3 regions of the Halobacillus sp. B23F22_1 genome follow, and region 3 is predicted to be linked to each of the others. Evidence: predicted binding sites of a transcription regulator. Region 3 holds the regulator's gene; each other region holds the start of a gene.
The links. The regulator LexA, encoded in region 3, represses DNA repair genes until DNA is damaged. The targets are predictions, from matches to a motif close to CGAACATATGTTCG.
Positions count from the first base shown of each region.

Region 1: the regulator LexA is predicted to act here: its motif matches at 4,846-4,859, upstream of uvrB (excinuclease ABC subunit UvrB).
Region 2: the regulator LexA is predicted to act here: its motif matches at 3,958-3,971, upstream of ACGTNH_RS14275 (YhjD family protein).

Region 1 covers NZ_JBIEKE010000001.1:1,334,118-1,345,267, forward strand. Annotated here, with positions in the region: gene ACGTNH_RS06735 (SNF2 helicase associated domain-containing protein) at 1-2,790, opposite strand, end outside; gene ACGTNH_RS06740 (peptide chain release factor 3) at 3,089-4,672, shown strand; gene uvrB (excinuclease ABC subunit UvrB) at 4,929-6,908, shown strand; gene uvrA (excinuclease ABC subunit UvrA) at 6,916-9,792, shown strand; gene ACGTNH_RS06755 (YojF family protein) at 9,863-10,237, shown strand; gene bshB2 (bacillithiol biosynthesis deacetylase BshB2) at 10,227-10,892, shown strand; gene ACGTNH_RS06765 (DUF4097 family beta strand repeat-containing protein) at 11,021-11,150, shown strand, end outside.
Region 2 covers NZ_JBIEKE010000002.1:1,264,252-1,275,401, forward strand. Annotated here, with positions in the region: gene addB (helicase-exonuclease AddAB subunit AddB) at 1-2,455, opposite strand, end outside; gene lepB (signal peptidase I) at 2,564-3,100, opposite strand; gene ACGTNH_RS14270 (TVP38/TMEM64 family protein) at 3,155-3,802, opposite strand; gene ACGTNH_RS14275 (YhjD family protein) at 3,992-4,396, shown strand; gene ACGTNH_RS14280 (competence protein ComK) at 4,329-4,844, opposite strand; gene ACGTNH_RS14285 (DUF3939 domain-containing protein) at 5,030-5,485, shown strand; gene ACGTNH_RS14290 (fatty acid--CoA ligase family protein) at 5,796-7,328, opposite strand; gene lplA (lipoate--protein ligase) at 7,675-8,673, opposite strand; gene ACGTNH_RS14300 (MBL fold metallo-hydrolase) at 8,739-9,479, opposite strand; gene yhfH (protein YhfH) at 9,599-9,727, shown strand; gene ACGTNH_RS14310 (LacI family DNA-binding transcriptional regulator) at 9,823-10,845, opposite strand; gene hemY (protoporphyrinogen oxidase) at 11,032-11,150, opposite strand, start outside.
Region 3 covers NZ_JBIEKE010000002.1:586,952-598,101, forward strand. Annotated here, with positions in the region: gene sirA (sporulation inhibitor of replication protein SirA) at 1-402, opposite strand, end outside; gene tkt (transketolase) at 548-2,554, opposite strand; gene ACGTNH_RS10810 (DUF896 domain-containing protein) at 2,719-2,952, opposite strand; gene ACGTNH_RS10815 (YneB family resolvase-like protein) at 3,025-3,684, opposite strand; gene lexA (transcriptional repressor LexA) at 3,989-4,612, shown strand; gene rraA (ribonuclease E activity regulator RraA) at 4,804-5,286, opposite strand; gene ACGTNH_RS10830 (hypothetical protein) at 5,665-6,222, shown strand; gene glnA (type I glutamate--ammonia ligase) at 6,465-7,796, opposite strand; gene ACGTNH_RS10840 (MerR family transcriptional regulator) at 7,819-8,223, opposite strand; gene ACGTNH_RS10845 (methionine gamma-lyase family protein) at 8,345-9,583, opposite strand; gene hflX (GTPase HflX) at 9,596-10,831, opposite strand; gene ACGTNH_RS10855 (AAA family ATPase) at 10,879-11,150, opposite strand, start outside.

The DNA.
Region 1 (11,150 bases), on a different contig from region 3:
AATCTTGAGCATACTGGAGAACTGAGAGAAGATTAATACACGGTGTCCCCCCGCTTTTAATTCACTCGTGAGTTCTTTTAACTGTTCAAGTTTTCCCGATTCTCCTTCATAGTTCTCTAAGAAAAGTTGCGGATGGCAGCAAATTTGACGAAGGCGTGTTAATCCTGCTAAAATTTCCAGTTTTCCTCGTTGTAACCCTTTTGTAGCTATCGTTTCGTTTACTTCAGATTGTATTTTCTCCAAGTAAGCCAAATAGACTTCTTTCTGGTTTCGAGTCAACTCTGAATACTGTACAGTTTCAATTTTATTAGGCAGTTCCTCTAGGACTTCGGTTTTCATACGTCTTAATATAAAGGGTCTCGTCATTCGAGCAATTTTCTCGGGCTTCATTTGTAGAAATTTCTTTTTACTCGAGTAGAAACCAGGCATAATTGTTCGAAATAGAGACCATAGCTCATTTAGTGAGTTCTCTATTGGGGTCCCGCTTAATGCAAAGCGGTGTTCAGCTTTTACGGTTCTTACAGCTTGAGAGGTTTTTGTTGTCTCATTTTTAATCGCTTGTGCTTCATCTAAAAACATGGCATGAAATTTCTTTTCTTCATATAAGCCAATATCCTGTCGCAGAAGCGGATAAGAAGTAATAAATATATCGACATTCTCTTGTAGTTTCTCTTTACGCGTTACCGGATCTCCTGAAATTACTTGAACGCTGAGAGAAGGTGCAAATTTTTCCATTTCTTTCTTCCAGTTATATACAAGAGAAGCAGGTGTTATGATGAGCGCAGGACGGTCGAGCTGATTATTTTCTTTCTCATATAAAAGAAAAGCGATGCTTTGAACGGTTTTTCCTAACCCCATATCATCTGCTAACACACCGCCAAGTCCGTAAGTGGACAATGTTTTTAACCAACGAAATCCAGTCAGCTGGTAGTCGCGTAAATCAGCATCTAATGCTGGTGAAGGCTCAATGTTAAAGGACTGTGGAGACTGCAGGCGCTGGACTAATTTTGTAAAACGTTCATTCTTTTCTTCTTCGTGCAAAGATAAAGAGTCATTTACTTGTAAGCTGCGTGCTTTTGAAACTTGAAGACCTGAATGATCTACATCCGAAGCGGATAAATCAAGTTCATCCGCGAAATTTTGAAACCTTTCGAATGACTCGCTGGTCAGAGAAAGCAAGGCACCGTCTGATAGTCGATAGTAACGTTTACGTTCAATTGCAGCGCGTAAGGCATTTGTTACGTCATCTTCAGAAATTCCATCTATGCCAAAACGAATATCTAGCCAGCTTCCATCACTATTTATATCTACGGAAGGGACAAGTTCGCGGTCCTGGTCCAACATAAGTGATTTAACGGAATTCGAAGTATACACTTCGGCCAGCTGATTCAATTCAGGAAGGTAGTCGGTTAAAAAAAGATGTAAAGCATCATCATCTTCAAGGTAGACCGTCTCACCATCAAACTTGAATTCAGCCTGCTCTATGATATGGATGATCGCTTGTTCGGTTTTTCGGTCTCGCTGAATGATGTGCTGCTTCGATTCTTGGTTGTTAAAAGGCTGGAGAACGTGCTCACCGTAAATAAACTTCACATCTATGGTTAATGCCCATTGTTCAAAATCGAGATACACTTTCGCCTTAAGATCTTCTTGAATAATTTTGGATTGAGCTTTTTCATCTAAAGATATTTTAGCAATGGATTCCAATTCAGGAAGTACATAAGATACAATTCCTTCCATGTCGACCTGGCTGACGGTATGGTTTCCATTTGAATTGTAAGGTAATAGGGCATGCAAGGTTTGGATAACTTCTTCCTTATCAGGCGAAATAGGATAAAATATACCTTCTTCATGTAATAAATGATAGTCTTTTAAATATTCATATTGCTTCAATTGGTTCATGTGAAGGTGATAGCGTCCCCGTTCTTCTGAAACGTAAAAATTCAGGTTAGGAAACGCTTCTTTCATCTCTAGCTGACCTTTCGATTGACCGCGTTCGATTACTTCACAAAACCGGGTTTGTAAATCTCTTAATAAACTTGCGGTTAAAGAAGGAGGAAGTGTTAAGATCCGCTGTTCTCCAGCACTCCAATGTCGATCATAAAATAACTCCTGCTCATAACTATGGTACAGGTTATCAATAATTTTTTTGTCGATTTCTTCAAATGTATGCTCAGCGGGATCATACGTAAACTTTTTCGAAATTTGATAGGGTTTTTCTTGTTGGATGTGCTGTAGGAGCTCTCTAATGTCTTTAATCACGTAAGCATAGCCTTCTCCCAGCTTTATCTCTATACCAAGGCTTTTACTCCCAAGCCAGGATTGAACATGTACATAGTACTGAACGTTAAGCGTAGTTTTGTGAGAATCGTTATACCTATTTTCTTGCCGATCTCTAAATGTCTCAAATAACCGCATAGCAAAGACACGGTCAATTTGAGTATCTACGTTTGGAGCGGAATTATCATCTTTTTCCTCTTTAAGCTTAGGAGACGATTCGATAATCGCTCTTTCTCTAATTGCACAAAGAACAGCTGCAATATGCTTGCAGCTATAATAAGTTTCATAGGCAGGGCATTCACAACGGGCTTCGAGATCCTCATCTTCAAAAAAGAAAACGCGTACTTCATAATCATGAGTACCCGTCACGACAGCGCGCCAGGAACGAATGGCGCTATTATGGGTGAGTCCGTAGACTTTACCTTGCTTGAAGTATTGCTCGCCTCGTGTGTAAAAGGTTTGCCCTGTTATTTTTTTTATATCACTAGGTTGTAAAAGGTATGACTGCATAGCTGGCATCCTAACTTCTCTTTTTTTTCATTATAACAGGAGAGGGGTCTATATTTCTTCCTTAATATTTGCTATTTTTCCCTGATCACTAATAAAGCATACGAAAGGGGTGAATGTAGGTTTTCCTTTATTGATTTTAATGCTGTATTATGCTAACTTTCAAGTTAGAGAGTTTTAAAATTCGAGTAGCCGCTCGTTTGCCTGAGCGGCTTTTGTTATGGAGTGAACATGCCGATGTAAAACGTATATCCTGCCCAATATTTGAATCGACTTAATTTAAGAACTGGAGGATATGACGATGACAATACAAGATGAAACGAAAAAGCGCCGGACTTTCGCTATTATTTCCCACCCCGATGCTGGTAAAACAACAATGACAGAGAAAATGCTTCTATTTGGTAACTTGATTCGTTCAGCAGGCACGGTGAAAGGGAAAAAGTCTGGTAAGTTTGCTACCTCAGACTGGATGGAGATTGAAAAACAACGTGGAATTTCCGTAACCTCAAGTGTAATGAATTTTCCTTATCAAGGATACCAGGTCAATATACTTGATACACCGGGACACGAGGATTTCAGTGAAGATACGTACCGTACACTGACAGCAGTGGACAGCGTAGTCATGGTGATTGATGGTACCAAAGGAATTGAGGCACAGACCTTGAAGTTATTTAAGGTTTGTAAAATGCGTGGTATTCCTATTTTTACATTTATTAATAAAATGGACCGCGAAGGCCGAGAGCCACTAGAGCTGATGGAAGAAATCGAATCCACCTTAAATATTGAAACTTATCCGATGACTTGGCCGGTTGGAATGGGAAAACGTTTTATGGGTGTATTTGATCGAGAAAACGATCAATTTGTTCGCTATACAGGAAATGAGGAAGAGACATATATTCCTTTTTCCGAGCTTGATCAACACCCTGATCTGACGGAAGATCCTACGTATCAAGAGGCTGAGGATGAACTGATGCTCGTTGACGAAGCTGGAGATGGCTTTGATCTCAATAAAGTGATGAAAGGAGACCAAACCCCGGTTTTCTTCGGTAGTGCATTAGCACCTTTTGGAGTAGAGACGTTTTTTAATACGTTTATACGCTACGCTCCTGAACCGGCTCCTCGTCGTTCAACCGAGGGGGTTGTTTCACCTGAACATGAAGAATTTTCAGGTTTTATTTTCAAGATTCAAGCCAATATGAATCCCCAGCACCGTGATCGAATTGCCTTTGTACGTATTTGCTCAGGGAAATTTGAACGAAGAATGAACGTTACGCTGTCCAGAACGGGCAAAGCATTTAAGCTTGCTCAGTCCCAGCAGTTTGTCGCTTCTTCCCGTGGGACTGTAGAAGAAGGGTATGCGGGAGATATCATAGGCATTTATGACCCAAACGTGTACCGGATTGGTGATACCATTGTGACAGGTAAACAGAACTTTGAGTATGATGAACTGCCACAATTCCCACCTGAGCTTTTCAAAAAAGTAACGGCGAAAAACGTTATGAAATCTAAGCAGTTTAAAAAAGGTCTTGAGCAGCTCGTTCAAGAAGGTGCGATCCAACTGTTTAAACATTATCACTTTGAAGACTATATTATTGGTGCCGTCGGGGAACTTCAATATGAAGTTTTCGAATACCGTATGAAAAATGAATATAATGTTGAGATAGAGTTAACATCAATAGGGGAACGTATTCCACGATGGCTGCCCGAAGATCAGGTGGATGAATCCATGTTTGATGACCGAAATATGCTTGTACTTGATCGTGAACAGAAGCCGTTAGTATTATTTAAGAATGACTTTTCTCTTCGTTGGTTCCAAGATAAGCATGAAGATGTTGAATTAATTGATCTATTTGAAGTGAACAAGTATGATCAATCGTACGAGTAATATAATGTGAAGCCTAAGGATTGTGATGTCCTTAGGCTTTTTTCTGCTTATTTTTCTATCTCGCTTGTAAAATAAAGGTCGTAGTAATTTTTAAGGTAAGTTCATAAATCTCTTTTCAACCACTCTGTACAGCTTTTAAAACGTCATGAAAAACTTTCCAAAGCAGCCGAACACGAATGTTTGTTCGTTTCATGTTAGAATGGTAAAATATTGTGGTAAACTATTGGAGAACTAATGTAGAACGGAGGATTGTGGGATGGACAATCAATTTGAATTAGTTTCTGAATACGAACCCCAGGGCGATCAGCCTAAAGCAATAGAAGAACTCGTAAAAGGAATTCAAAACGGCCAGAAGCATCAAACATTGCTTGGTGCTACAGGCACAGGAAAAACATTTACGATGTCTAATGTCATTGAGCAAATCAACAAACCGACGTTAATAATCGCTCATAATAAAACATTAGCAGGACAGTTATATAGTGAATTCAAAGAATTTTTCCCAAACAATGCGGTAGAGTATTTTGTGAGCTTTTATGATTATTATCAGCCTGAAGCTTACGTGCCTCAAACCGATACATTTATTGAAAAAGATTCAAATATAAATGACGAGATTGATAAACTCCGTCACTCAGCAACAACCTCTTTATTTGAAAGAAATGATGTCATCATTGTTGCTAGTGTTTCATGTATATATGGTTTAGGTTCCCCGGAAGAATATAGCAGCCAGGTTTTATCTCTTCGACCAGGAATGGAAAAAGATCGGGATGAGTTGCTGCGCTCCTTAGTTGATATTCAATACGCTCGTAACGATATTGATTTTCAGCGTGGTACGTTTCGTGTGCGCGGAGACTCTGTTGAAATCATTGTTGCTTCAAGAGAAGAGCATGCGATTCGCGTAGAATTTTTTGGAGATGAAATTGATCGGATTCGCGAGATTGATGTGTTAACAGGAGAAATTGTAGGAGAACGTGATCACGTAGCCATTTTTCCGGCTTCGCACTTCGTGACTCGTGAAGCCAAGCTGCAAAAAGCGATTAAAAATATTGAAAAAGAAATGCACGAGCGGGTAAAGGAGTTAAAAGATGAAAACAAACTTTTAGAAGCCCAGCGTCTTGAACAGCGTACCAATTATGATTTGGAGATGATGAAGGAGATGGGCTTCTGTTCAGGAATTGAGAACTATTCCCGTCATTTAACCTTTAGGGAAAAAGGAGCCACCCCTTATACATTAATGGATTATTTTCCAGAAGACTCTTTAATTATGGTCGATGAGTCTCACGTAACCTTACCGCAAATTCGTGGTATGTATAACGGAGACCAGGCGAGAAAACAAGTATTGGTAGACCATGGCTTCAGACTTCCGTCTGCACTCGATAACCGTCCTTTACGCTTTGAAGAATTTGAAAAGCATATAGATTTTATCACCTATGTGTCAGCTACTCCCGGACCTTACGAGCTTGAACACACGCCGAAAATGACGGAACAAATTATTCGTCCTACCGGGCTGCTTGATCCTGAAATCGAGATCCGGCCAATTCATGGTCAAATTGATGACTTGATTGGAGAGATTAATAAACGGCAAGAGCGTAATGAACGAGTGCTAGTTACAACATTGACGAAAAAAATGTCAGAAGATCTTACTGATTATTTGAAAGAGATTGGGATCAAAGTAGCGTATCTTCATTCTGAAATTAATACAATGGAGCGAATTGAAATTATTCGGGATTTACGTTTAGGAAAGTATAACGTGCTCATCGGCATTAACTTATTAAGAGAGGGCTTAGATATTCCTGAAGTTTCCCTTGTTACCATTTTAGATGCAGACAAAGAAGGATTCCTTCGTTCTGACCGCTCCCTTATCCAGACTATAGGGCGGGCGGCTCGTAATGAAAATGGACGAGTCATCATGTATGCTGATAAAACAACAGCCTCCATGCAATATGCTATCGATGAAACGTATCGACGCCGGGAAAAGCAAATTGCATATAATGAAGAGCATGGAATAACACCAAAAACGATTAAAAAAGAAGTACGTGATCTAATTCAAGCCACTACCGTCGCAGAAGAAGACGAAGCATACGGCACTGAGAAAAAGCCTTCAGAAATGACGAAGAAAGAGCGTCTTGAATTAGTAGACAATTTAGAAACGGAAATGAAACAAGCTGCGAAAGACTTAGATTTTGAACGAGCAGCAGAGTTACGCGATGTTATTCTTGAATTAAAAGCGGAAGGATGATGACCTTATGGCCAGTAAGAACATAAGTATAAAAGGCGCAAGGGCGCATAATTTGAAAAATGTCGATATTGATATTCCTAAAAACAAACTAGTCGTGATGACAGGTCTTTCTGGCTCAGGGAAATCTTCTTTAGCCTTCGATACGATTTACGCCGAAGGGCAGCGCCGTTACGTTGAATCACTAAGTGCATATGCACGCCAATTTCTCGGTCAGATGGACAAGCCCGACGTAGATTCGATTGAAGGATTATCACCTGCAATTTCAATTGATCAGAAGACGACAAGTAAAAATCCTCGCTCAACAGTGGGGACAGTCACTGAGATTTACGACTATTTGCGTCTTCTTTACGCACGGGTGGGGCGGCCGAATTGCCCAAATCACGGCATCGAAATCAGTTCACAAACTGTACAGCAAATGGTAGATCAAATCAAAGAATATCCAGAGCGTACGAAAATGCAAATACTAGCTCCTGTTGTCTCAGGACGCAAAGGGGAGCATGTAAAAGTTTTTGATCAGCTTCAAAAAGAAGGGTACATTCGTCTTCGAGTGGATGGCGAAATGCGAGAGATTTCCGAGGAAATAAAGCTTGAGAAAAATAAGAAGCACTCGATTGAAGTGGTTGTGGACCGTATAGTAGTAAAGGAGGGGGTTGAAGGCCGTCTTTCTGATTCTTTAGAAACAGCTCTTAACCTCGGCTCAGGTCACGTACTTGTGGACATTATTGATGGGGAAGAGCTCATGTTTAGTGAGCATCATGCCTGTCCGATTTGCGGTTTTTCAATAGGCGAACTTGAACCGCGCATGTTTTCATTTAACAGTCCATATGGAGCTTGCAACCGCTGTGATGGTCTTGGTACTCAGCTTGAGGTTGATCTCGATCTTGTGATTCCAGACTGGAACTTATCTTTGAAAGAGCATGCTATTGCCGCGTGGGAGCCTACTAGCTCGCAGTACTATCCTCAACTTCTTCAAAGCGTAGCTAACCACTACGATATTGATATGAATAAACCGGTCAATGAGCTTCCAAAAGAACAGCTGGATCGTGTGCTGTACGGCAGCGGGGACGAGAAGGTTCAGTTTCGTTATGAGAACGATTTTGGAAAAGTCCGTGAAAATGAAATTTTCTTTGAAGGTGTTATTCCTAATATCTCAAGACGCTACCGTGAAACGGGGTCTGATTATATACGGGAACAAATGGAAAAATATATGGCTCAGAAACCTTGTCCAAAATGTAAAGGCAACCGCTTAAATGAAGAAGCGTTAGCTGTCTTAGTTGGTGGAAAACATATTGGGGAATCCACGGAAGCCTCTGTAACAGAAGCAAAGGAATTTTTTGAGTCCCTTGAACTGACGGAAAAAGAACAAACCATTGCGAAAATGATTTTAAAAGAGATATGCGAGCGATTAAGCTTTTTAGCAAATGTCGGACTTGATTATTTAACCTTATCCCGGTCGGCAGGAACGCTATCTGGGGGCGAAGCTCAGCGAATTCGTCTGGCTACACAAATTGGATCTGCTTTGACTGGCGTTCTTTACGTTCTTGATGAGCCATCCATTGGGCTTCATCAAAGAGATAATGACCGTTTAATAAATACGCTTAAGAGAATGCGTGATTTAGATAATACTCTAATCGTTGTTGAACACGATGAAGATACGATGTTGGCAGCGGATTACCTTATTGATATTGGTCCTGGAGCAGGAGCGCATGGTGGGGAAATTGTTACCCAAGGTACCCCAAAGCAGGTGATGAGAAGCAATAAATCACTAACAGGTCAATATTTATCTGGTAAAAAGTTTATTCCTTTGCCGGCACAACGACGCAAGGCTGATGGACGTTATCTCACTATTAAACAAGCGGAAGAAAATAATTTAAAGAAAGTAAATGCTAAAATTCCACTTGGTTTATTTACAGCTGTTACTGGAGTCTCAGGGTCGGGAAAAAGTACGCTTATCAATGATATCTTGTATAAATCTTTATCAATGAAACTTCACAATGGGAAACAAAAGCCCGGGAAGCATAAAGAGATCCAGGGTATTCAGCAATTAGAGAAGGTAATCGATATTGACCAGTCTCCGATCGGCCGAACGCCTCGTTCTAATCCAGCCACTTATACAGGTGTTTTTGATGATATTAGAGATGTTTTCGCTCAAACTAATGAAGCGAAGATCCGCGGCTACAAGAAAGGTCGTTTCAGCTTTAATGTAAAAGGCGGCCGGTGTGAGGCTTGTCGCGGTGATGGCATCATCAAAATTGAGATGCATTTTCTGCCCGATGTTTATGTTCCGTGTGAAGTTTGTGACGGGAAACGTTATAATCGGGAAACGCTTGAAGTAAAATATAAAGGCAAAAATATATCGGAAGTTTTAGGAATGACAATTGAGGAAGCATTGGACTTCTTCGCGAACATTCCTAAAATTAAAAGGAAGCTGCAAACAGTAGCTGACGTAGGTCTTGAATATATTAAACTTGGTCAGCCGGCTACTACCCTCTCTGGAGGTGAAGCGCAGCGTGTTAAGCTTGCGAGTGAACTGCACCGTCGTTCTAATGGAAAGTCATTTTATATTTTAGACGAACCAACGACAGGACTTCATGTAGACGATATTTCTCGATTATTAAACGTGTTGCAGCGGCTTGTGGATAACGGCGATTCGGTTCTCATTATTGAACACAGCCTTGACGTGATTAAAGAAGCCGATCATATTATTGACTTAGGCCCTGAAGGCGGGGAAAAGGGCGGTCAAATCATAGCCACAGGAACACCGGAGGAAGTTGCTGAAGAAAAAAGTTCATACACAGGCAAGTATTTAAAACCAATCCTAGAGCGTGATCAGAAGCGAATGAAAGATAAAGTGAAGTCTAAAGAAAAAGTTTCCAGCAAGTAGATGCTTTGACGCGGCTCTGCGAATTAAGTATCGTTAAACAAGAGACGTTTAACGGGAGGAATTTTTGAAAATGAAAGCAATTGAACAATCTGTCGTACAGGAATACATTAATCAGTTTGCGAATAAAGATGTGTATATTCACTTAGAAACAACTAATGGGGCATATGCCAGCCATTTTGATGAGAAAGCTTATAATGTAGGCGCATTTATTCGAAATGCACACGTGAAGTATCAACATGGAAAAATTGTAAGCACAGGCGGATCCTATCGAGTAGGTTTAAAGCTGGACCTGGGATGGGTTTATGCTGAAGGCGTCAGTGATTTCGAAATTGATGATGATGGGCGCTTACTCATGGCAGGACATGACCGGGAAGGCCGCTTGATGGTTGCTTTGGAAATCAGCGAAAAACCCTTTACCCATGAGGCTGAAGAAGATGAAGGCTAAACAAAAACAAATACTGGTCATTTTCCCGCACCCTGATGATGAATCGTTCGGTGCTTCAGGGACCATTTCTAAGTTTCGCAGTGAAGGAGTGCCTGTTACCTATCTCTGTGGAACCCTCGGTGAAATGGGGCGAAACATGGGCAGCCCTGTATTTGCCAATCGTGAGACGCTTTACACTTACCGTCAAAAAGAGCTTCAAGAAGCTGCTAAACAGCTTGATATCGATGTTGAACTCTTAGGTTATCGTGATAAAACGTTAGAGTTTGAACCAATAAATGAATTGGCCCAACATCTTAAAGACCGTATTTTAGATTATGGCGCGACAACAATCATAACCCATTACCCAGGTTATGGAGTGCATCCGGATCACGATGCACTTGGTGCCGCTGTAGTAAAGGCGGTCGAGATGATTGAGCCGGGATATAGGCCGGAAATATGGATGCATGCTATCAGCAATCATCATGAAGAAAATTTGGGTGAGCCTGATTTTATCTTTGATGTCTCCCCCTATTGGGATGAAAAAGTGGCAGCGATTCGTGCTCATTTATCCCAGGCAGACGGGATGATGAAACTCATTGAGAGTCATGATCAATCTTCAGAACAGTATCAGCGTTTAAAAACAGAACGGTTTTACCGCTGGACGTTTCAAACTTAACCTACGAATGAAGACACCTTGTTGAACAATGCTTATCATCGAGGTGTCTTTTTTTATAAATCTAATAAATATAATAGTTTTTATCTGCTATAGCCAGGGAATAACAAAGATAAAGGAGCGATTCGTTTATGAGCGAAGAAAGAATGAAAATACTTAAAATGATTGAGACCGGAACGATATCTGCAGAAGAAGGAGAGAAACTTCTTAAAGCAGTTGAATATTCTAAAGGTGAAGAGGATAAATCAGCAGGGAAGAAAT
Region 2 (11,150 bases), 680 kb from region 3:
TATACGTTTTTCTTTCTTGCAAGTTCAAATTATGCCCGGCGAAATATTGATAAGAACAGCGGTGATAGGTTTCAAGCCTCGACACACTGGTTTTTACCGGCCCGTTAAATAACCTTTCTTTCGTAGGCTGAGAAAGATGGACGGGCTTATTTTGGTAAAATAAGCTTTGCAAGACTCGATTCGTCAGATCGTTTTTTTCTTCTTTTTTTATATACCAATTGAGGACATTCCACCAGACGTTTTCCATGGGATACCCTCTTAAATGCCGGGCTAACTGCGATGTTAAAGCTGACCTCGTTTTCATTGGTGTAGTAATAAAACGTGAGGCATCTTTAAGATCATCTGCATCCTGCAGCGTCAAGTGACTGCTGACAGAAGGAAACAGCTCTTCCAGACGCTGAATAATTTGAGAAGGAACTTTCGATTTACCTTCTTCATTGCTTAAAGGATAGCTCACCCATACATAATCCTTAGCCATCGTTAAAGCTAAGTACATGTAAAAACGATCATCGAGCAGCTGACGGTTGGCCCCATCGGCAAGCTGCAGACCGCTTCCAGATAGAATCTCCCTTTCTCTCTCCGTCATCATGCCGTCACTGGATGGTTTCATCGGCCATATTCCATCGGTTACACCAAGTAAAAACGAAGCTTTGATACCCGTTATACGGGAACGGTCAACATCCCCTACAATCACGTGATCCATGCTTGGCGGCACATGAGAAAACGTCAAAGATTCAAGGCCGCTTTCGATCGTGCTTCTGAACACTTGCAAAGAAACTTTTTCATCACCGGCAATTTCAACTGCCTCATCAAGTAGCTGCAATACTTCATCCCACGCTTGCTCCTGTTCCCGGCCTCTTTCAATTTCACCTCTTTCATCATAGCGGTTTCGCCACATTTCCAATTGCTGAGGTACACGTAATGTTTCCAGCCAATGGTAAATAGCTTTGGCACGTTCCGCAATTGTATCTGCTTTGCGCAACTGTTCATCAAAGGGCTGTAGCACATGAGTAATTTGGCTGCGGTACGCATTGATACGGGTTTGTTTTTCTTTTTCCTCGTCCGTTTGAGCTGCTTGCTCAAACCCTCTAAAACGCTGAAAGATCCACGGTTCCTCACTAAACCACCGATCTCTTTTTCGAATTCCATATTCAAGAACATAGTTTTCTAATTCATCAATTGCTTCTTCATTCAGGGGATACTGCTGACTTGTTGACGGGATAAAACCCGTTTTCAACAATCGAAACACAGCATCATATCTGAAGTTTCCTTCAATTACATCGAGACCCGAACGGATCAGTTCAATCATCGGATGGTTAAGCATCGTTCGCTTTTCATCGATGAAAACCGGAATTTCGTAATCCCCAAACAACGTATCAATGAGACTATGATATACATTAGGCTCACGAATTAAAACAGCAATGTCTTTGTAGCGGTAACCTTCCTCTCGAACAAGACGTAAAATCTCCTGAGCTGCGCCTTCGACTTCAGCTCTAGGATGGACGGCTTCTGCGACTTTGATCGGAGCCTTCTTTTCAAAAACTGGCGCAGGCCGATGGTCAAAGTATTTTTCTAAATGCTGCAAAGCCGGTCTGTCTTTAAAGCGTCCCTGCTGCATATCAAGCACTTCTACGTGCTCGACAGCGATTCCGAGTTCTTCAGCCATTTCTTTGAATTTAAAGTACGTATCTTTTGTTTCATGAAAAAGGTCAAGCTCGTCACCTTCCTGCGGGGAGTCCATCGTTAAGGTCACTTTAACCGTGCGGCACTTTTTTAACAAAGCTTCGATAACCGCATATTCCTGCGGCGTAAAGCTATGGAAACCCTCCAAATATACCTCGGCTTCTTCTAAAAAATCAGCCTCCGGAATTTTTTCAGATAAAAGCTGCAGCTGATCTTCACTATCTATGTACTGCTCCTTTAAAGCATCGATTAAGCGATCATAAATATATGTTAAATCATCCAGCTTGTCTCTCAGACCTTCTTCATGACTCGTACGATGCATAAATTGGTCCATTTGATGCATTTGCTCGTGCAGCATCACTGGTGTTACCTGGTACCGTTTAAATTCTGTAATCATATTCTCTAACTGTTCGACAAATCCCTGTTTTTCAATCGCCTTCTGAAAAACTTTCCAATCCGAAGTTCGTTCCTCAATAATCTTACGAAGCATCATCTGAACGCCGGTAGAGCTGATAAATTTCTTCGTGCCTCCACCAGTTTCCTGTAAAACACGCCAGGCCAGACGTGAGAAACTAAAAACTTGGGCTCGTATAGATCCTTCAATATCTCCTCCTGTCAGCAGCGCATATTCCTGCTGAAAAGTCATTTGATCAGGAACGATATACATTATGGGGGCTCCATTAGGCTCTTCTGCCAGTCGTGAACGAATTTCTTGTAAACAATGCGTTCCTTTTCCTGTACCTGAACGCCCTAATGTAAACTGAATGCCCATGGGCTCACCTCTCCTCATTTCTTCTTCTTATCTACTATCCTATCATTTTCCTAATTTCCAATGAAGCAAGTCACTCTCCTCATTAAAAAACCGCCCTAAAAGGACGGCTTAAAATTGAACAGCCACTTGAGAAAATGGCCAATAGCGCATATCTACTTTTCCTACAATCTGTTCACTGGAAACGAATCCAAAGGAACGACTGTCTAAACTGTCACGCCGATTGTCCCCCATAACAAACAACTCACCTTCAGGGACTACTTTCTCTCCTGTAACTTCTTCCAAAGTAAAGTCCTCGGTGAATACTTCCCCATCATTAGGCCGTAACTGATCTAAATAAGCTTCCGCTACAGGTTCTCCATTGATATAAAGAACGTCATTCTCAAAGGAAATCTCATCTCCGGGCAAGCCGATGACGCGTTTCACGTAGTCCTCTTCAGGGTTCGCATGAAAAACAATCACATCCGTTCGGTCAATGTCACGTATGTCGTACGCAATTTTATTTACCATCAGTAAATTTCCGTCGTATAAGGTGGGTTCCATTGATTCACCATCGACTATATAACTGGCAAACAAATAAGTTTTAAATACAAAAGCAATGAGTACCGCAATTAAGACGGCCTTAAAAATGGTCGTGTACTTTTTCATGGTGGCATCCTCCAGGTTGGTTACTAATTACACCATACCCGTTTTACCACCATTTTAACCGTGACGCTGAGCTCGTCTCTCTGACGTATGTTGAATTCTTTTTTCTATTAATTTCCCGAGGAGCCAAAATGCTAGAATGCATACGCCGACTACTACAGACTTTACTGGATTCTGGGCAAAAGACGCCATGCTGCTCCCCACGTACGCAATTGTAAAGATCATAACCGACTTCCCTAGAACAGCCGCTAAAATAAACTGCTGCCGGCTCACATTTGATAATCCAGAAACCACATTAATGATAGAGGAAGGCGAAAACGGAAAACACATCAGTAAAAACAAAGGGCCGAATCCATGTTCTTCTACCCAATTCATCACACGTTTCACCTGTTTATGTCGACTGACGAAATTAAAAAAACGCTGCTGCCCAAGCTTTCGCGATAGAAGAAATACAAAGATGGCACCTGTTACGGCTCCAATCCAAGAATAAAGAAATCCTTTAAATAAACCATAAACCACAGAATTAGCAAGTACAAAAGCTACGAGCGGTAATATGGGCAAGAAGGCCTCAATAAGAGGCAGAAGAATGCCCGGCAATGGTCCAAATCGTTCAAGTTGTTCAAGTTGATCAATGGCATAATCAAATAGCCGATCATTTTCTGCCATATATTGTATCTCATCTATATCAATCATTAACAGCTCCATAACGGCTCCCCTTATCGATGACAAGCTTAAATCCATACTTCTATTTTAATCTAAACCAGCACTCTGTGCCTAATATAATACAGTTTCCCCACTCTAAGATCTTTTTAATCGACAAAAATTGGTTGTATACACGAGAGATCAACGTGGTATAATATAGAACAAATGTTCGTATTTATAGGAGGAGAAAATATGCGTCACTTAAAACAGAAAGAATTAGAAACAGCTTCACGCTATCTCTTCTTATCTATGGCCATTACGGTAATTCGTCAAGATCGGAAGCATATTCAGCAAGGAGATTTTAAAATTAAGGAGCCCTATATGGAGCTGCTCGGGAAGATGGAACTCGAAGCCCGCGAAGAAAGGAAAGCGTTGAGATCAAAAATGGAAGCTCAGAAACTTCAGGTCATTGAGTCGGGACGTAATGATTCATTTACTTCGTTCTTATTCTTAGCTCATGGGTACGAAGAGAAGCGAAATTACTTCAACCCGGCTATAAGAAAAAAAGTCGAAACCATCTTGTTTGAGCTTATGCATAATTCTCTGCGACGACGTCGTTCTTTGGAGCCGAATGCTTCAAACGATCTTCCAGGCTGAATCGAAACTGGGCAGTACGCTGAACTTGGTTAGAGATCATCCCTACGGACACGGGAACATTGATGGAGGCACCATTTGTAAATGTAATGGTAGTGGAATGATCTTTTTCACCTTGATAAGTGCGAATATACTTATGGGCGATCCAGGAACATTCTTTTCGTTTAGGGGAGATAATAGGAAAGAAATACATGCTCATCGTCTGGGAAATGACAATCGGGGGTTTATGAGTGAAACCGGCTACTTGCTTTGTGCCGGAAATTCGTCCTTCTAAACTGCTGGCAAAGTAACGACACGAATGATCAACAATTTTGCTGGGGCAATCCTTCAAATAAAAACATTGATCACTTTCAATAATTTCAGTAATGATCTGCCCTTGCTCATCATAGCCTGCTACAAGAGCCATCGTTCGAGGATTCACTTCATATTCTTTTTTATAAACCAAGTTCATTCTTTTCACAACACCCTTCTTTTTTTAAGATCGACAGCCTTCCAACGTGGTGCTGACTACCTTATCTCTATTAATTTACCAAAGTTCGATAAAAAAGTCTAAAAATTCTCAAAAAATAATCCTTCTCTGTTATAATTATAAGAAAAAGTAAGAATTTTCCGTTATTAGAAAAGGAGGAAATCTGCATGTGGAAAAAGAAGAAAGCAACCGAAGAAAAAACTCCGCTAGAAGTAATGGACTTATCTATTCACGACGTTCGAAAAGCTGTGCATAAATACGCAGAGCGAAAGCCGAATGAAGTCCCTTTAAGCGTCATTATCAATCAAGACTTAACGATAGACTATGATTTGCTATCCCCTTATATCGCCGGCATTCCTCAAAAAACGTACTACATGTCTAAAGAAACCTATGAATTGTTTGAAGAAGAAAATTATGAACTCGCTAAAGAAATGGACATGGTGCAGCAAGCTGTGGATTTGTATATTCAACAAACTGGGGAAGCTCCTGTTATTGATCTCGATCCATATAAACGAATCAGCTACCATAAATTAGACCGGCTGCATTTACTGACTCACCGACCTGAAAGGGAATTCTATTTAACCAATGAAGAATTTATGATCACGTATCAAAAGCCCAAATAAGAACAAAAAAGTGCCAATGCTCCGGGTAGAGCATTGGCCAATGAGACGACTGGTTAACTTTTGAGTGAGGGAATTAATGTGAGAAAAAGCTTGCGCCTTTTCATCAACACCACTCATCAGTAACGTACATTACTGACCCACTTATGAAACCGAATCATAAGTAGTGTGTAATAAATAAGCATGATCGCTTATCTATTTCTTATTGTAATATATCTCTCCTTCTGATTCACCGAAAAAATTTTGCGGTGTTCCGCAAAGCGTTGCGCTATTGCCAACTAATGTCATCCTTTTCGCTGCGTGCCCCCCGCAATCACCGTTGTGAAAGCTTTTCTCGTAAACTCTTTCGTAAAATTTTACCTGTTGTGTTTTTCGGTAACTCTTCCATAAAATGAATTCGATTCGGCTGCTTGTACTTCGTTAATGAGCCCTGACAAAATTCTTTTAACTCTTGTTCCTCAAGAGAAGGGTTGGAAGATACTACAAAGCTGATCACCGCTTCCCCGCTTTGAGGGTCAGGTGCTCCTACCACAGCGACTTCCGTAATATCAGGGTGGCTGTATAATACTTCTTCGACTTCTCTAGGGTAGACATTATATCCCCCCACTAAGATCATGTCTTTCTTACGGTCTACAATATAAAAATAACCTTCATCATCCCGGCGGGCCATATCTCCTGTATAAAGCCATCCATCACGAATCGTCACCGCCGTTTCCTCCGGAAGTTTGTAGTAGCCTTTCATGACATTAGGACCTCGAACTATGAGTTCCCCTACTTCTCCATCAGGTACTTCTCCGCCAAGTTCATCGACCACTTTATTTTCTACATTTTTTATATTTGTTCCGATTGATCCCGGCTTTCGGGGACGGTCTAACGGATTGAATGTCGTCACAGGTGAAGCTTCTGACAAGCCATACCCTTCTGACACCCTTACCTTAAAGTGTTTTTCAAAATCATTTAATAAGGATACAGGGAGAGAGGAACCTCCTGAAATAGAAATCCTCATATTTTCAAACGTATGGACTTGATCTTTTCCTGTCTGCAGCAAGTAATTATACATCGTCGGTACACCAGCAAACACAGTAGCTTTATATTTCTTCGCAGCTTCAAACACTTCAGGCGGCGAAAACTTAGGGATAATTAAAACAGTGCCTCCATTCATAATCGGGGCGTTCAAAGCTACAGTAAGACAGAATACGTGAAACATCGGTAAAGTAGCTATAACTCGATCACTGGATGAAATTTGCAAATATTCAGCGACATCTACAGCGTTTGAATACAAATTTTTGTGGGTGAGCATGGCCCCTTTTGGTTTTCCAGTTGTCCCTGATGTATACAAAATAACAGCGACATCTTCCTCTTCCAGATCAGGAGCAATAAAATCCACGTCTCCCTCAGATACGTACTTTGTAAACGATTTCATTTTTCCTTTTAACGAAGATTCTCTGGACTCTGCTCCAGTATCAGCTACAAAATAGTCTTGAACGGCTAAGTGAGCATCCATGTGTTCAAACTTATCCATTAATACATCCATCGTAACAATTCCCTTAACATCGCCGTTGCTTAAGATGTAACTCATCTCGTCCACCGTATACGTGGGATTAATTGGAATAACCGTAGCCCCCGCTCGCAATGAACCATATAGTGCAATCATAAATAATGGGCTGTTTCCACTCACTAATCCAATATGGTCCCCTTTTCCATATCCTAATTCGTGAAGTTTTGAGGCAAATTTAGTAACAGAGGCATTAAACTCTAGATAACTTACACTTTCACCTTGAAATATGTAAGCTTCCTTTGACGGATCACGATCAGCGGTGCGCATCAATTGAGCGCTTAAATTCATACATTCCTCCCCTTCCATGCTGTAATGAATGAATAGTCATTCATTTTATATTTAAAAAATATTCATTTTTATTATAAAATACTGTCAATTGATGTGCAACTTTGGTATTTCTTAAAGACCTGATCCTAAACTCTACCACGAACTAAAAAGCTTGGGACAACACTAAATGAAGCATAAAATAATCCGAACGATTCTCTTGGAATCAATTCGGATTATTTATATTCAAAAAAGAATCTTCATCATCGCTCTATCAAAACACTTCCCCAGGACTCTCCGTATTTTGAATCTGCGTACTTACAGTTTAATTTTTGAAGAGAATGTTTTACTTATCTCGCGGCCTCCAGGTTTAATAAATCATATTAAGGAAATCTTCTTTTGTAATTTTACCTAAAAAGTGAGGAATCTCTACATTCTCAAGCGCCTCATCAATAGCGGCGCGCTCATATTTCACATCGATGAGCTGCTCTTCAACTTCAGAAATATCTCCTACACCGAAGAAGTCGCCATAAATTTTAACATTTCGAATGTACCCTTTTGCGATATCCAGACGGATGTCATAGCTTCCGGCTCCCTCAATCCGTTTCGTATGCTGAATGTTGAACTTAGGTGATTTCCCATAGTTCCAATCCCAGTTGCGATAACGATCATCGGCAATTTTATAGATTTCTTTCCAGTCTTCCTCTTTTAAATGATACTGCGGAACATCTTTTACATCTTCCACATTAAAGATATAACGCAGAATTAGCTGCTTAAACTCATCCATTGTAATCGATTCGTCCAAGTACTCCGAAATGTTTGCTACTCGGCTGCGAATGGATTTGATTCCTTTGGACTTAATTTTCTCCGTCTTTACATTCAATGCAGAAACAACATTCTCAATTTCAGAGTCGAGCATTAACGTTCCGTGACTAAACATACGCCCGCGCGTTGAAAACTGAGCATTTCCGGAAATCTTTCTGCCATCAACCACAATGTCATTACGGCCGGATAATTCCGCTTGAACGCCTAACTTGTTAAGCGCCTGAGTAACAGGTTCTGTAAACTTAGCAAAATCATGAAAACTATCCCCGTCATCCTTCGTAATAAAGCTGAAGTTAAGGTTGCCCAGATCGTGATAAACGGCTCCACCGCCAGATAAGCGGCGTACCACGTGAATTCCGTTTTCTTCTACGTAATTTGTATTGATTTCTTCTACAGTGTTTTGGTTCTTACCAATAATGATGGATGGTTCGTTAATATAAAATAATAAGTAAGTCTCGTTAATATTTAAGTTCTTTAACGCATACTCTTCAATTGCCAAATTAATGCGTGGATCATTTACTCCCTCATGATCTATAAATAACATCGTCTCATCCTTTCCCGCGTTTCACTCTACTTTCCATTGTATAAAATTCGACGATATTTCACAATTTATTGAGCACCGGAATTCCACGTTAATTCATTTTCAGCCAATTTGATATGACCTTTAAACACGTCAGCTGCTTCTTGTTTCAGTATATTCGTTTCTCCAAAGTGAGGCAGATGACTGAGCCATAACGTTTCAACGCCCGCAAGATTTGCAACTCTGCCTGCTTCTTCGCTCGTCATATGCCCAGGTCCGCTTCCATCCATCCCTTTATAAAAGTTCGTATCTGTTATAAGTAAGTCAGATCCTTCTGCAAATGGAGCTAACTCCTCAAAATAGCTAGTATCTGCTGTATAAACGACTTGATCTGTATTACTACAGATTTTCATCGCATAACAAGGAACAGGATGCTTGGTTTGTAAAAATTCAATAGTAAACGGGCCAAGCTCTAAGGGTTGATGCGGATCATAAGCAACACCTTCTGTATACTGATGGGTTAATGATTGTAAACCCTTTTCATCTTGCTCATGGCCAAAAATCGGGAGCACATCGCTCGTTTCCTGAATCGTATTTTGCACGAGCCACGCATATTGTAGAACACCAATGTCCGCGATGTGATCCTGATGATAATGGGATAACACGACAGCATCCAAATCGGTTACTTCTAATTTTTTCTGCAGCTGGGCCAATGCACCACTTCCGCAATCAATTAATAATTTGTAATCCTCTTCTTCAAATAAGTAGCATGAAGTGGCGCTGTTTACAGCTGGGTAGCCGCCCCAATAGCCTATCGTAGTTACTTTCACAACTATCACTCCTTATCAGACTTTTATCCTATTTTTCAATTGTTTTATAACAGATGGTTGAATTCTGAATATTGTTATAATACAATGACTTTACAACAACTTATTGGAGGCGATTTCAAATGATGAATGTCATTGAGTTTTTCCGCAACCTACCTAAAAAGCAGTGCACAAAATGTGGCCATGCGATTCAAGAGCAGGCGGACTGTTACGGCAATGTCTGTGACGAGTGCAGTCATCCTGCCCGTTAATCATAGTATTCCACACCTCTAATGTTTTCGAACATGTAATTTTAATGAGCGGCTAATGAGCGGCTCTTTTTTTTGCATAAAAAATCCACCTCTTTCTACGAAGAGGCGGATTCTTTTAAAGCAATTCGTGCCGTTGATTTTCTTTTAAGCAGTTCATAAGGATACACAAACCGCTGCTCCTGCTGTTGATGACTGCTTTTCATTTTATTAACGAGTACTTGGATGGTTTTCGTCGCCATCTCTCCGACAGGCTGCTGCACAGTCGTAATAGATGGCACCATTAAAAGAGAGATCATTTGGTTATCAAATCCAACCACTGATAAATCATCCGGGATACTATAGCCTGACTGCGAAGCTGCATAAACAATGCCCGCAGCTACTTCATCCGATCCTGTAAATATCCCGTCTACTTTTTTATTTTGCTGTTGGAGATAGGAGAACACTTTTTGTCCATCTTTCACGTCCAGTGCATCTCTGATTTCCAGATTTTCTTCAAAAAATAAATTAAAATCAGCTAACGCCTGCTGAAAACCTAACTTACGCTCGTTCGTAATATGCGTCTCCTGACTTCCAGTAGCGTAAGCAATCGTTATGCACCCTTGCTCTATTAAATGGACCGTTGCGTCGTAGGCGGCCTGACGATGATCAATATGTACCATCGACACTTGATCTGTCTCCATGTACTCATTACAAAGGACAATAGGACCTGATTCGAGATATGGTTCAATCGTTTTCCACTCATTCGATAACGAAGCCATAATAACTCCGTCAACTTGCTTTGTTTTTAACAATTGTAAGTAATCCAATTCCTTCTGTTTCTTATCATGTGTCTGGCAGACAATAACTTGATAGCCGAATTCTGACGCTTCCCGCTCCATCGCTTCAATTAAATGACCAAAAAACGGATTGGTAACACGGGGCAGCAATACAGCAATGGTTTCTGTACGTTGACTGCGCAGCCGGCGAGCCGATGAATTCGGTACATACCCAAGCTGATGCATTGCTTCCATTATCTTTTCTTTTTTCTCTTCCGTGACATAGGGTTGATCGTTAATCACCCGAGATACTGTAGTCCGCGACAATCCTGCCAGGCGGGCCACATCCTCAATAGTAGCCATTTTAACTCCCCCTGATTCAGCCACATTTTGAAATCGTTTTCATAACAAATCATACTAACAACCACCTAAATATGCAAGAGAAAATTTATCGTTGCAGGGTACCAGGTACGCAAAATGAAATACTGTGTACCTGGTACCCAGAAAAAAAGAAAAAAAGAAAAAAAACTGCTGCCTATTCGGCAGCAGTTAGAGGTTGAGGTGCTGGAGGACTTGTTCGACGGCTGCTTCTCCCTGGTCAATACAGTCAGGGAGTCCTATGCCTTCATAAGAAGCACCTGCTAGGTAAACACCTGGCAATTGCTTAT
Region 3 (11,150 bases):
TAACAGACGCTGACTTATAAGAGGGGAAATCCATCCGTAATGTTCTCCGCTTTCTTCAATAATAAAAAACGTTTGATCACACATTCTTAGCGGTTGAAATAAAACCCGTTCTGCTTGCCAGAGGCTGTCACACTGAAATAGACAACAGCAATTCTTACCATCTAGTATATCATAATTTATTTCACAATCGAATAATCTCTCTTCCAAATCTCTATGGTTTCCATGAATTTTTTTCAACCAATCATAGAAAGAGAAATGAGTCGTAATATAATCTAATTGATTCATGTAAATAGGGGAATTTGAAAAATTATGGCATTCTTCGAAAAAACGCTTCAGCAAGTCTACTTTATAATAATATTTTTCAGTAACTTCACGTTTTACAGCGTATACCGCAAATTGCATGCGACCATCCCTCCTTGAAAGTATTATATCGATCAAGGTAGAATTAGTTTGTCACATTATGTCAGCTGCTCGAAGATACTTTTGTCAAATTTTCTTTATGTAAAGCTAACTACTGCACACTTGAAAGTGTGCAGTAGTTTTTTACTTAATTACTCATTAGGTTTTCAGCATGCTTCACAACATTGTCTACGGTAAAACCAAATTTCTCAATAATGGTGTTACCTGGTGCAGACGCTCCAAAACGGTCGATACCGATAACGACTCCATCAAGCCCTACATAGCGCTCCCAGCCAAAGGATGCACCCATTTCAACAGCAAGACGTTGTCTTACATTGTTAGGCAGTACACTTTCTTTATAATCGTCGTTTTGAGCTTGGAAACGATCAAAGGAAGGAACGCTGACAACGCGAACATCATACCCTTTAGTTTTCAGTTCTTCTTGCGCTTTAACAGCAAGCTGGACTTCTGAACCAGAAGCTAAAAGAATGCCATCAGGTGTTTCTTTGTCAGAATCAACAAGCACATATGCGCCTCGTTTTACACCTTCGTACGCTTTCTCTTTTGTCCCATCAAGAGTCGGAAGACCTTGTCGCGTAAGAACAAGAGCATTTGGTGTTGTATTTGATTCTAAAGCAATTCTCCAGGCCGCACTAGTTTCGTTCCCATCAGCCGGTCGAACAACTGACAGATTAGGTACAGCCCTTAAAGAAGAAAGCTGTTCAATTGGTTCGTGAGTTGGACCGTCTTCTCCTACTGCAACAGAATCATGCGTTAATACATAATTAACAGGCAAGTTCATAAGCGCAGATAAACGAAGGGCCGGACGCAAGTAATCGCTGAATACGAAGAACGTTCCAGCATACACTTTCAAACCACCGTGAAGCGCCATGCCGTTTAACGCAGCAGCCATCGCAAATTCGCGTACTCCGAACCAAATATTTCGGCCTGCATAATTATGTCGTGAAAAATCTTCTTCCTCTTTAACAGCTGTTTTGTTTGAACCAGCTAAATCAGCACTTCCGCCGAAGAAGTAAGGAATCGCTTTTGATAAAGAATTAATTACTTCACCAGAAGCTGCACGAGTAGCCAGGTTATCTTCACCTGGTTCAAAGCTTGGAAGATTCTCTTCCCACCCTTCTGGCAGCTTACCTTCTTTAGCTAATTCAAATTCTTCAGCTAATTCAGGATATTTCTGTTTGTATTCATTAAATATGTCATTCCATTCCGATTCTTTTTTCGCACCATTATCTTTCACTTTGTTGCTGAAGTCTTCATACACTTCGTCAGGTACATGAAATGGTTCGTGCCCCCACTTGTAATATTCTTTCGTTGCTGTGACTTCCTCTTCGCCTAATGGCGCGCCGTGAGAATCAGATTTTCCTGATTTGTTAGGTGACCCATAACCAATAACCGTTTTAACTTCAATCATTGTAGGTTGGTCTGTGTTTTGTTTCGCTTTCTCAATAGCATTAGCTATTTCTTCAGTATCTGTACCATTTTCTACACGGATTACTTGCCATCCATAAGCTTCATAACGCTTTTCAACACTTTCACTAAATGAACGGTTCAAATCTCCATCAAGTGAGATATCATTAGAATCGTATAGTACGACTAACTTTCCAAGTCCTAAATGACCGGCAAGCGAAGCTGATTCTTGAGAAACACCTTCCATCAGGTCCCCATCACCACAAATAGCAAATGTATAGTGATCAACAACATTGTATTGATCTCTATTATATTTCGCGCTTAAATGCGCTTCTGCCATTGCCATTCCAGTTGCCATGGCTAATCCTTGACCTAGCGGTCCTGTGGTTGCTTCCACACCGTCTGTGTGTCCATATTCTGGATGACCAGGTGTTTTGGAGTCCCACTGACGGAATTCTTTTAAATCATCAATGGTTACTTTATAGCCGGAAAGGTGAAGCAGGCTATATAAAAGCATAGATCCGTGACCGGCTGATAAAACAAATCGGTCTCTATTGAACCAATCTGAATTATTAGGGTTATGATTCATAAATTGTGTCCATAACGTATACGCCATAGGCGCAGCCCCCATAGGCATTCCCGGATGGCCCGAGCTTGCTTTTTCAACTGCATCAATAGTTAGTGTACGTATTGTATTAATGGAAGTTTGTTCAATACTGTTTGCCAAAATAATTTCCCCTTTCTTCTAGCGCGTATGTAACATGTATTATCGTATAATGAAATGAAGTACGTGACAAGTTTCACAACGGATTTTCTTCAGGAGTCACTCATTTAATTTCCCCCGACCCTTAAAAAATAAACAAAAAACCGCACATCATGTGCGTGCGGTTATTAATGCTTTTTCTCATTTTCTTGCATTCTCTTCAGCTTCTCAGGAGTGACGTCGTTACCTTCGGGATCAACTACTTTCATGCCTTTCAGCTGGTTTTTAAAAGACTTTCGAACGTTTTTTAAATATTCTTGACGTAGTTCCTGTTGTTCTTCTTTTTCTTTATCCGTAAGTCCTTCTTCCTTGGACTTATGAGAAAGCTCATTTATACGATTTAACTTTTCGTTAGAAATCATTTAAAATTCTCCTTTAATGTGAGGATCTAAAGAAAAGACAAGAGTCGATTCGACACTTGTCTTTTCACTATATTAACGCTCTTCATTTAGTTTTTCAAGTGAGACAAACTCTCTGTATCTTCTATGTACAGTAGCTTTTGAAACATCAAACCCTAATCCCCGAAGGGTAGCTGCAATTTCATTAAAAGTAAGCTTATTATCTCTCAGTCTAACGACTTCTTCAATTGGAAACTCCACTCTTTCTCTTCCTGGTGCTAGGTGTTGGTTGGATAAGTTCTTTTGAGGGTTATATCCATTTTCTACTGCTTTTCTCATTCCTCTGCGAATTTTCATATTATGAATCTTTCGCTGATATTCTTCAACTATACCTACGATTTGCAACACCATTGAATCAGATTCTGACATTGTGAATTCACCTTGCTCAGTCAATGAATAGATTTTAACATTTAATTTTTGAAGTTGATGAAACAAAGCTATCTTTGTATTACCACGTCCCAGCCTTGTTTCATCTTGTATAAACAGCACATCAGCTTGCTCAGTTGAAAACAAATCAAGCATCCGAAACACACCATCTCGTTCTATTTCATATCCGCTGGCCTGTTCCTCAATGCATTCTATAATTTCTATAGATCTATTTTCGGCCAATGCTGTTAATTCCGCTTTTTGTCTAGCTAATGAACTTACTTGCTCTTCTTTTTCCGTACTTACTCGACAATATAAAATAGCTTTCATTTACAGTAACCCCTTCTCTGGCCTATTTCATTAAACACTCGTTACCATGGAATAGTATAAGAAAGCCAGGCTTGCTGCAAATAATAGAATATAAGTGACGTCCAGTTTTGAAAGTTTGTTAAACATATTAAACACTCTCCCCATTAAGAACAAGCGTTCCCGAAAACATCTGTTCTCATTTGTTAATTTCATTATATACGAACGTCCGTTCTTGTCAAACATTTTTTTCGAACGCTTGTTTGTGTTTTTGGACAGCACATGATAGAATGAAACTACTATAATCCTATGTTCGAGGTGTTTAAATATGAGTAAACTTTCAAAAAGACAGCAAGAAATACTAGACTATATTAAAGAACAAGTACTATTAAAAGGTTATCCACCATCTGTAAGAGAGATAGGCCAATCTGTCGGGCTAGCTTCAAGTTCTACTGTTCACGGCCACCTGTCAAGGCTGGAAAAGAAAGGTTTTATCCGCAGAGATCCTACTAAGCCGAGAGCAATCGAAGTTATTGAATTAGAGGAAGATTCAAGTATACCTCGTACAGAAGCTGCATACGCCCCTGTTATTGGTAAAGTAACGGCAGGATCTCCCATTACGGCCATAGAAAACATTGAAGAGTATGTGCCTCTCCCTGACTCTTTAGCCGGGGGAGATGACAACACGTTCGTGCTTGTCGTACAAGGGGAAAGTATGATAGAAGCAGGAATACTAGATGGCGACATGGTCATCGTCAGGCAGCAGACGACAGCTAATAATGGTGATATTGTGGTAGCAATGACAGATGACGAAGAAGCTACTGTGAAAAGATTCTTTAAAGAAAGCAACCACATTCGCTTACAGCCGGAAAACGCCACGATGGAGCCGATTATTTTAAATGATGTGTCTATCCTGGGCCGAGTAGTAGGATTATATCGAACGGTACACTAATTTTTTAACTTGGGGCAATAGAATCCCCGCGCATAAAAAATCAGCTGACTTCAATTTGGTCAGCTGATTTTTTATTCTTTCTCTTATATAGTACTAGGGAGAAGCTCTAAAGGCTCATTATTTCAGAAAATACCCTATATTTGCGAATAACCTGAAGTAGTACACTTTAATAATCCTGGCAGGCTGTCGTATTAATCATGTAAATTTTCAGAGGCTACCAGAATACCATCTTCATCTACATAAACATAATCGTTTGGATTCCAAACAACATTACCAAACTCTAGAGCTATATTTTCTTCTCCTTTTCCTTCTTTTCGGCTTTTTAGAGGGAGGCTTCCTAACGCGATGACCCCTGTTTCAGCTTCGCGGAGTTCTATACGATCTCTAATATACCCATTAATGATAATTCCTGCTAAGCCTTTTTTGGCAGCTATTTCTGCTAAGTTCCCTCCTAATAATGCACAATTTTTAGAAGCTGCTCCATCGACAACTAGCACGCTGCCTGAAGGGATTGTTTCCAGCGCCTTCTTAACAAGAACATTATCGTCTTTCACCTTAACAGTGAAAATAGGTCCAAAAAACCTTTCCTTTTTCCCTAAACTTAAAAATGAAGGTTCAACAATTCTTACCTTTTCTGGCACACGATCACATATATCAGCAGTTTTGATGTTCATTATTATTTCCTCCTTCATAATTTTTCCTTCCATTAAAATATAGACTCTCATCTCAATCATTCCGTAAAAAGAATTCATCCTAAATTACTTTCCATGTATATCCGTTTAAATCCTGCAATCCTTCCTAATTATTTAGCTTCATACACAAAATTCTTTAATTACTAGAAACTAAAACCTGTTCAGCATTCCAATGCTAATATACTTATAGCAGCCTGCAAATAAAGAAGAACAATGGCGACGTATAGAAATGAAGCAGTTTAAAAAAATCGACAAAATAAGTTTGTAACCGCCGGCAGAAAATATTTTTCTAAAGGTTTTGATAAATTAAAACAATTATTGTATATTTTATTACAACAATTGTTTTATTAAGGAGCGCATATGATACAATATAATGTCGAACAAGCATTAGAAAAATTGAAACAATATAAAATAACAAAGAACAAAGAAAGCCTACGTCGTTGGCTGCGAAACGGGACGCTAAAAGGCATCCCACCGACCTCTAGAAAAAAAGGATGGAAAATTAATGAATCAGATTTATGGGGGTTTATTAAAGATCGCGTACCAGAGACATCTTTAATAAAAAATAACACAACAAATGTTGTGAAAAATGAAGATTATCGAGAATTCGTACGATCTGAAATGTGGTGGGAACTTGTACGCAAGAACTTATTCGAAGGTGCAATAGAAGTGAAAAAGAAAGATATTCAAATATGTTGTGAACAATTGAACTGCACGAAAGATTTTGAGGAATATCTATGGGGCCTTATTAATGAACACACTTGGCAGGCTACACCACGAATTTTTTATTTACATGATGCTTTTCTATTCCGCAGTCATCGCATTAAAATGAATACGGATTATATAGAGATTAAAGAACAAGTTTTATTTTCTCTGATAAACGATGTTTTAAGTGATAAGATTGACTCTTTTCGTTAATGTATAATTTAGCACAGCGCGCATAAACCTTTCCGTTGTCCCGCGTAGGGAAAAGACTAATATGTTGATTTTGTTGAGCCATTTCCTCATATGAACATTCTTTTAAAAGCCACCACAAAAAATCACTTTCAATTTTTCTTCACGTTTCATATATTTGTGAGTGCAGATTAAGTTATTCCAAAGTACGTCTTGCTTGTACATAAAAAACCTCTTAACGCATTAAACGTTAAGAGGTTTCATTATTAATAAGTTTGTAAATACTGTTCTCTTTCCCATGGGTGTACTTGCGTACGGAACATGTCCCATTCAATTTCTTTCGCTTCAATAAAGTGCTCAAATAAGTGCTCACCTAGAGCTTTCATCATGATTTCATCTTTTTGAAGCTCTTCTAATGCATCATACAATGTAGCAGGAAGATCCTGTACACCATGTGCTTCGCGTTCTTTTTTGTTCATAACATAGATGTTACGATCGACAGGAGATGGAGCTTCCAGTTTGTTTTCTACACCATCAAGACCTGCAGCAAGCAATACAGACATTGCCATATACGGGTTTGCTGCCGGATCCACGCTACGTACTTCTATACGTGTACTTAACCCACGTGAAGTAGGTACTCGTACCAATGGACTGCGGTTTTGTCCAGACCAAGCTACGTAACAAGGAGCTTCGTAACCAGGCACAAGACGCTTATAAGAGTTAACTGTTGGATTCGTAACAGCTGTAAAGTTCGTTGCGTGCTTAATAATACCCGCTGTAAACTGGTAAGCCACTTCGGAAAGCTGCTCTTTTCCACCTTCATCAAAGAAAGCATTGCCGTCCTCGTTAAATAGAGACATGTTAGCGTGCATTCCTGAACCGTTTACACCAAACAACGGCTTCGGCATGAAAGTAGCATGAAGACCGTGCTGGCGGGCGATTGTTTTAACAGCAAGTTTAAACGTCTGAATGTCATCACAGTGTTTAACTGCATCAGAATATTTAAAGTCAATCTCATGTTGACCCGGGGCTACTTCGTGGTGAGAAGCTTCAATTTCAAAGCCCATTTCTTCTAATTCTAAGACGATGTCACGACGGCAGTTCTCACCTAAATCTGTTGGTGCTAAATCAAAATATCCGCCTTTATCGTTCAATTCTAACGTCGGCTCATTGTTTTCATCTAGTTTAAATAAGAAGAATTCTGGTTCTGTTCCAATATTAAACGCAGAGAAACCTAACTCTTCCATTTTCTTAAGGTTACGCTTTAAGTTATAACGAGGGCAGCCTTCAAAAGGAGTTTTATCTGGATTATAAATATCACAAATAAAACGTGCTACCTTCCCTTTTTCAGATGACCATGGGAATACAACGAACGTATCAAGGTCAGGTACTAAGTACATATCAGATTCTTCAATACGAACAAATCCTTCGATGGAAGAACCATCAAACATCATCATGCCGTCTAAAGCCTTATCTAATTGGCTGAAAGGGATTTCAACATTTTTTATTGTCCCTAACATATCCGTAAATTGAAGGCGGATAAATTTTACATTTTCTTCATCAATCTTTTTGTAAATTTCTTCTCTAGTTAAACCCATCTTACTCCTCCTAGTACGACAATTAGTGGAAGAATCTTGACATTTCTCCCTGTCTTAAACTCATTTTTCCCTGTCTCCCTGCGGTGAAAAGTTCCTGTTGCAGCATACGACGAAGCTCTTTGTCGGTAAGTTCATTGTGAACCTCTTCGACTTCTTTTTCATCATACGGTTCATTCTCCGGCTGATGAGTAATTGACAACACTTGTTTTATTCCAGCCATATTTACGCCTTTTTCAATTAAGGATTTGATCTCAAGTAAACGATCAACATCATTAAACGAGAAAAGCCGGCGGTTGCCGTCAGATCTAGCTGGATTTACAAGCTGATGTTGTTCATAATACCTGATTTGCCGGGCTGAAAGATCAGTTAGTGATTGTACAATCCCCATCGGGAACAACGGCATAGAACGACGAATTTCGTCACTCATCGATGTGCCACCCCCCAAATAGAAATTCTACCTTCATTATACGTTAAGGTCATAATATGTCAACATATGTGACGAAAGTTCACATCGAAATTTTCGAAAAATTATGGCAGGGTTCTTAAGCTTATCTGTTCTTTTTTCTAGCTTCCGCATTTTTCAAAGCTTTTACAACAGCAATTTTTACATGTGAATAGGTTAAGCCTCCTTGTACAAATGCCATATAAGGAGGTCGAATAGGACCATCAGCGGTGAGTTCTAAACTTGCCCCTTGAATGAATGTGCCAGCCGCCATAATAACATCACTCTCATAACCAGGCATAGCACTGGGATGAGGCGTCACGTGAGAATTTATAGGAGAGGCAGATTGAATCGATTGGCAAAAAGCGATCATCTGGTCAGCTGTCTCAAAGTTCACAGACTGGATTAAATCTGTTCGGTATTCATCATAGGCAGGAGAAGTTTGGAAACCTTTTGTTTCTAGCAGCTTTGAAGTAAATATTGCTCCTTTTAACGCTTCTCCGACTACGTGCGGGGCTAAAAAGATTCCTTGATACATTTCTTGAAGAGTATTTAAACTGGGACCTGTTTCTTTACCTAAGCCAGGAGCTGTCAATCGATAGCTGCATTGTTCAATTAAGTCAGACCTCCCGGCGATGTAGCCTCCAATCCTTGCTATTCCTCCACCGGGGTTCTTAATTAAAGAACCGGCCATTAAGTCTGCACCAACCTCAACAGGTTCTCTCGTTTCAACAAACTCGCCATAGCAGTTGTCCACAAATACTATAAGTTCACGATTCATCGAACGAACGACCTCAATCATACGCTCTATCTCAGAGATAGGAAATGAAGGTCGATCAGCATAGCCTTTAGACCGTTGAATCGCAACAACTTTTGTCTTATTATTAATTGCCTTGCGAACCTCATGTTCATCCACTTCCCCATTTTCTTTTAGAGGCAATGAGTTATATGTAATCCCAAAATCACGAAGAGAGCCACTATCCTTTTGGTTTGGTTTGCCGATTACTTCCTCTAATGTATCGTAAGGAGCACCTGTGATATATAACAGCTCGTCTCCAGGACGTAATACTCCAAAGAGGGCCGTTGTAATCGCGTGAGTACCTGAAATTAATTGAGGGCGAACAATTGCGTCTTCCGCTTTAAAAATTTCAGCATAGAGCGCTTCAAGTGTGTCTCGCCCAAAGTCGTCATAACCATACCCTGTAGTCGGACTAAAGTGCGAATCGGATACTCTTAAATTTTGAAATGCCTGCAAAACCTTTTCCTGATTATTATCTACGATAGTTTGTACATGTTTGTGCTGTGGTTGAATGGTTTCTTCAACTTTTTGAACGAGTTCCTCCATTATTCCATCTTCCTATCTTAATAAACTTGACTTTAAAGGGTGCTCTGGATGAATATATCCTTCAACTGCGTACCCTTCCTGGTCTTCCATAAATCGAATCCGGGTCACTATACTGTGGTTTTTAAGCTGCTGTAATTGTTTACCTGAAGAAGCTTCGATAAAAGCGTGATAATGCTCCCATTCCTCTGTTAGTACGGATTCAATTTTATTCGTAATCCGCTTGATGTCAATGGGATCTTTTACACTTGCTTTGATCGAAGGGTGCACAGACGGGATAAACACGTCCGAGATAAGGTCCATCTTATTATAAACCGTAAGCTTAGGTAAATGAGAGGCTTCTAAATCGTCAAGCAGACGATTTACCGTTTTTTCCTGCTCCACATGGTCTGGGTGTGAAGCATCAACAAGATGCAAGATAAAATCCGCTTCCGTGACTTCCTCTAGTGTGGACCGAAACGCAGCAATCAATGTGGTAGGAAGATCTTGAATAAAACCTACAGTGTCAGAGAGCAATGCTTGAAAACCTGACGGAAGACTAATCTGTCTTGTGAGCGGATCCAAGGTGGCAAATAACAAGTTTTCCTCAAAAGAATCACTAGACGTGAGCCGGTTAAAGAAGGTGGACTTGCCGGCGTTTGTATACCCGACGATGGCAATTTGAAATGCATAATTCTCATCCCGGCGTTTACGATACTGCTCTCGTTGTTTTACAACCGTTTTTAGTCTTCTTTTTATATCATCAATTCTACGCTGGATGTGGCGTCGATCAGTTTCCAGTTTTGTTTCCCCTGGTCCTCTTGTTCCGATTCCACCACCAAGGCGAGAAAGTTCCGTTCCCTGCCCGGAAAGGCGTGGCAGTAAATACTGCAGCTGAGCGAGTTCCACTTGCAGCTTCCCTTCTTTCGTTCGGGCACGACTTGCAAAAATATCTAAAATGAGCTGACTTCGATCAATTACCCTGCGCTCTACTCGATCACTTATGTTCCGCAGCTGACCAGGCGAAAGTTCATCATTAAATATAACAATCTCGGCTTCTGTTTCATCCGCCGAGAATTTTATTTCTTCCAGCTTACCCTCCCCTAAATAAGTAGCGGGGTGGATGTGCTCACGGTTTTGAACTATGACTTCACATACCTCCCCGCCAGCTGTTTCTGTTAAGGATTGTAATTCTTCTAACGAAGAATGAAACCGTTCTTCATCTTGTCGTGGGGCTTTTCTTGCAACTAATACTACTTTTTCTTTTTCCAAGTTTTCTACCACCTTTTTTAGCAGATTGGATGCTCTATCTAATACAACTAATCGAAATGGAAGTCAGATGGCTCTAACATCATTAAATCTTTTTTATTCCAGTCTACCCGATTTGCCAATCGATAAGCATGTTTTCGAATCGCATCCTCAATAAGATTTCTCACATACCTTGCATTGGCAAAGTTTCGAGGAGGATAATAGCTCACTTCTGCTAAATGATCATATAACTTTCTTTCAGCTTGATGGGTTAGTGCGTAGTCTTTCTCTTTTAGCATAACTTTAGCAATGGCAGACAATTCATTAGCGGAATAATCATGAA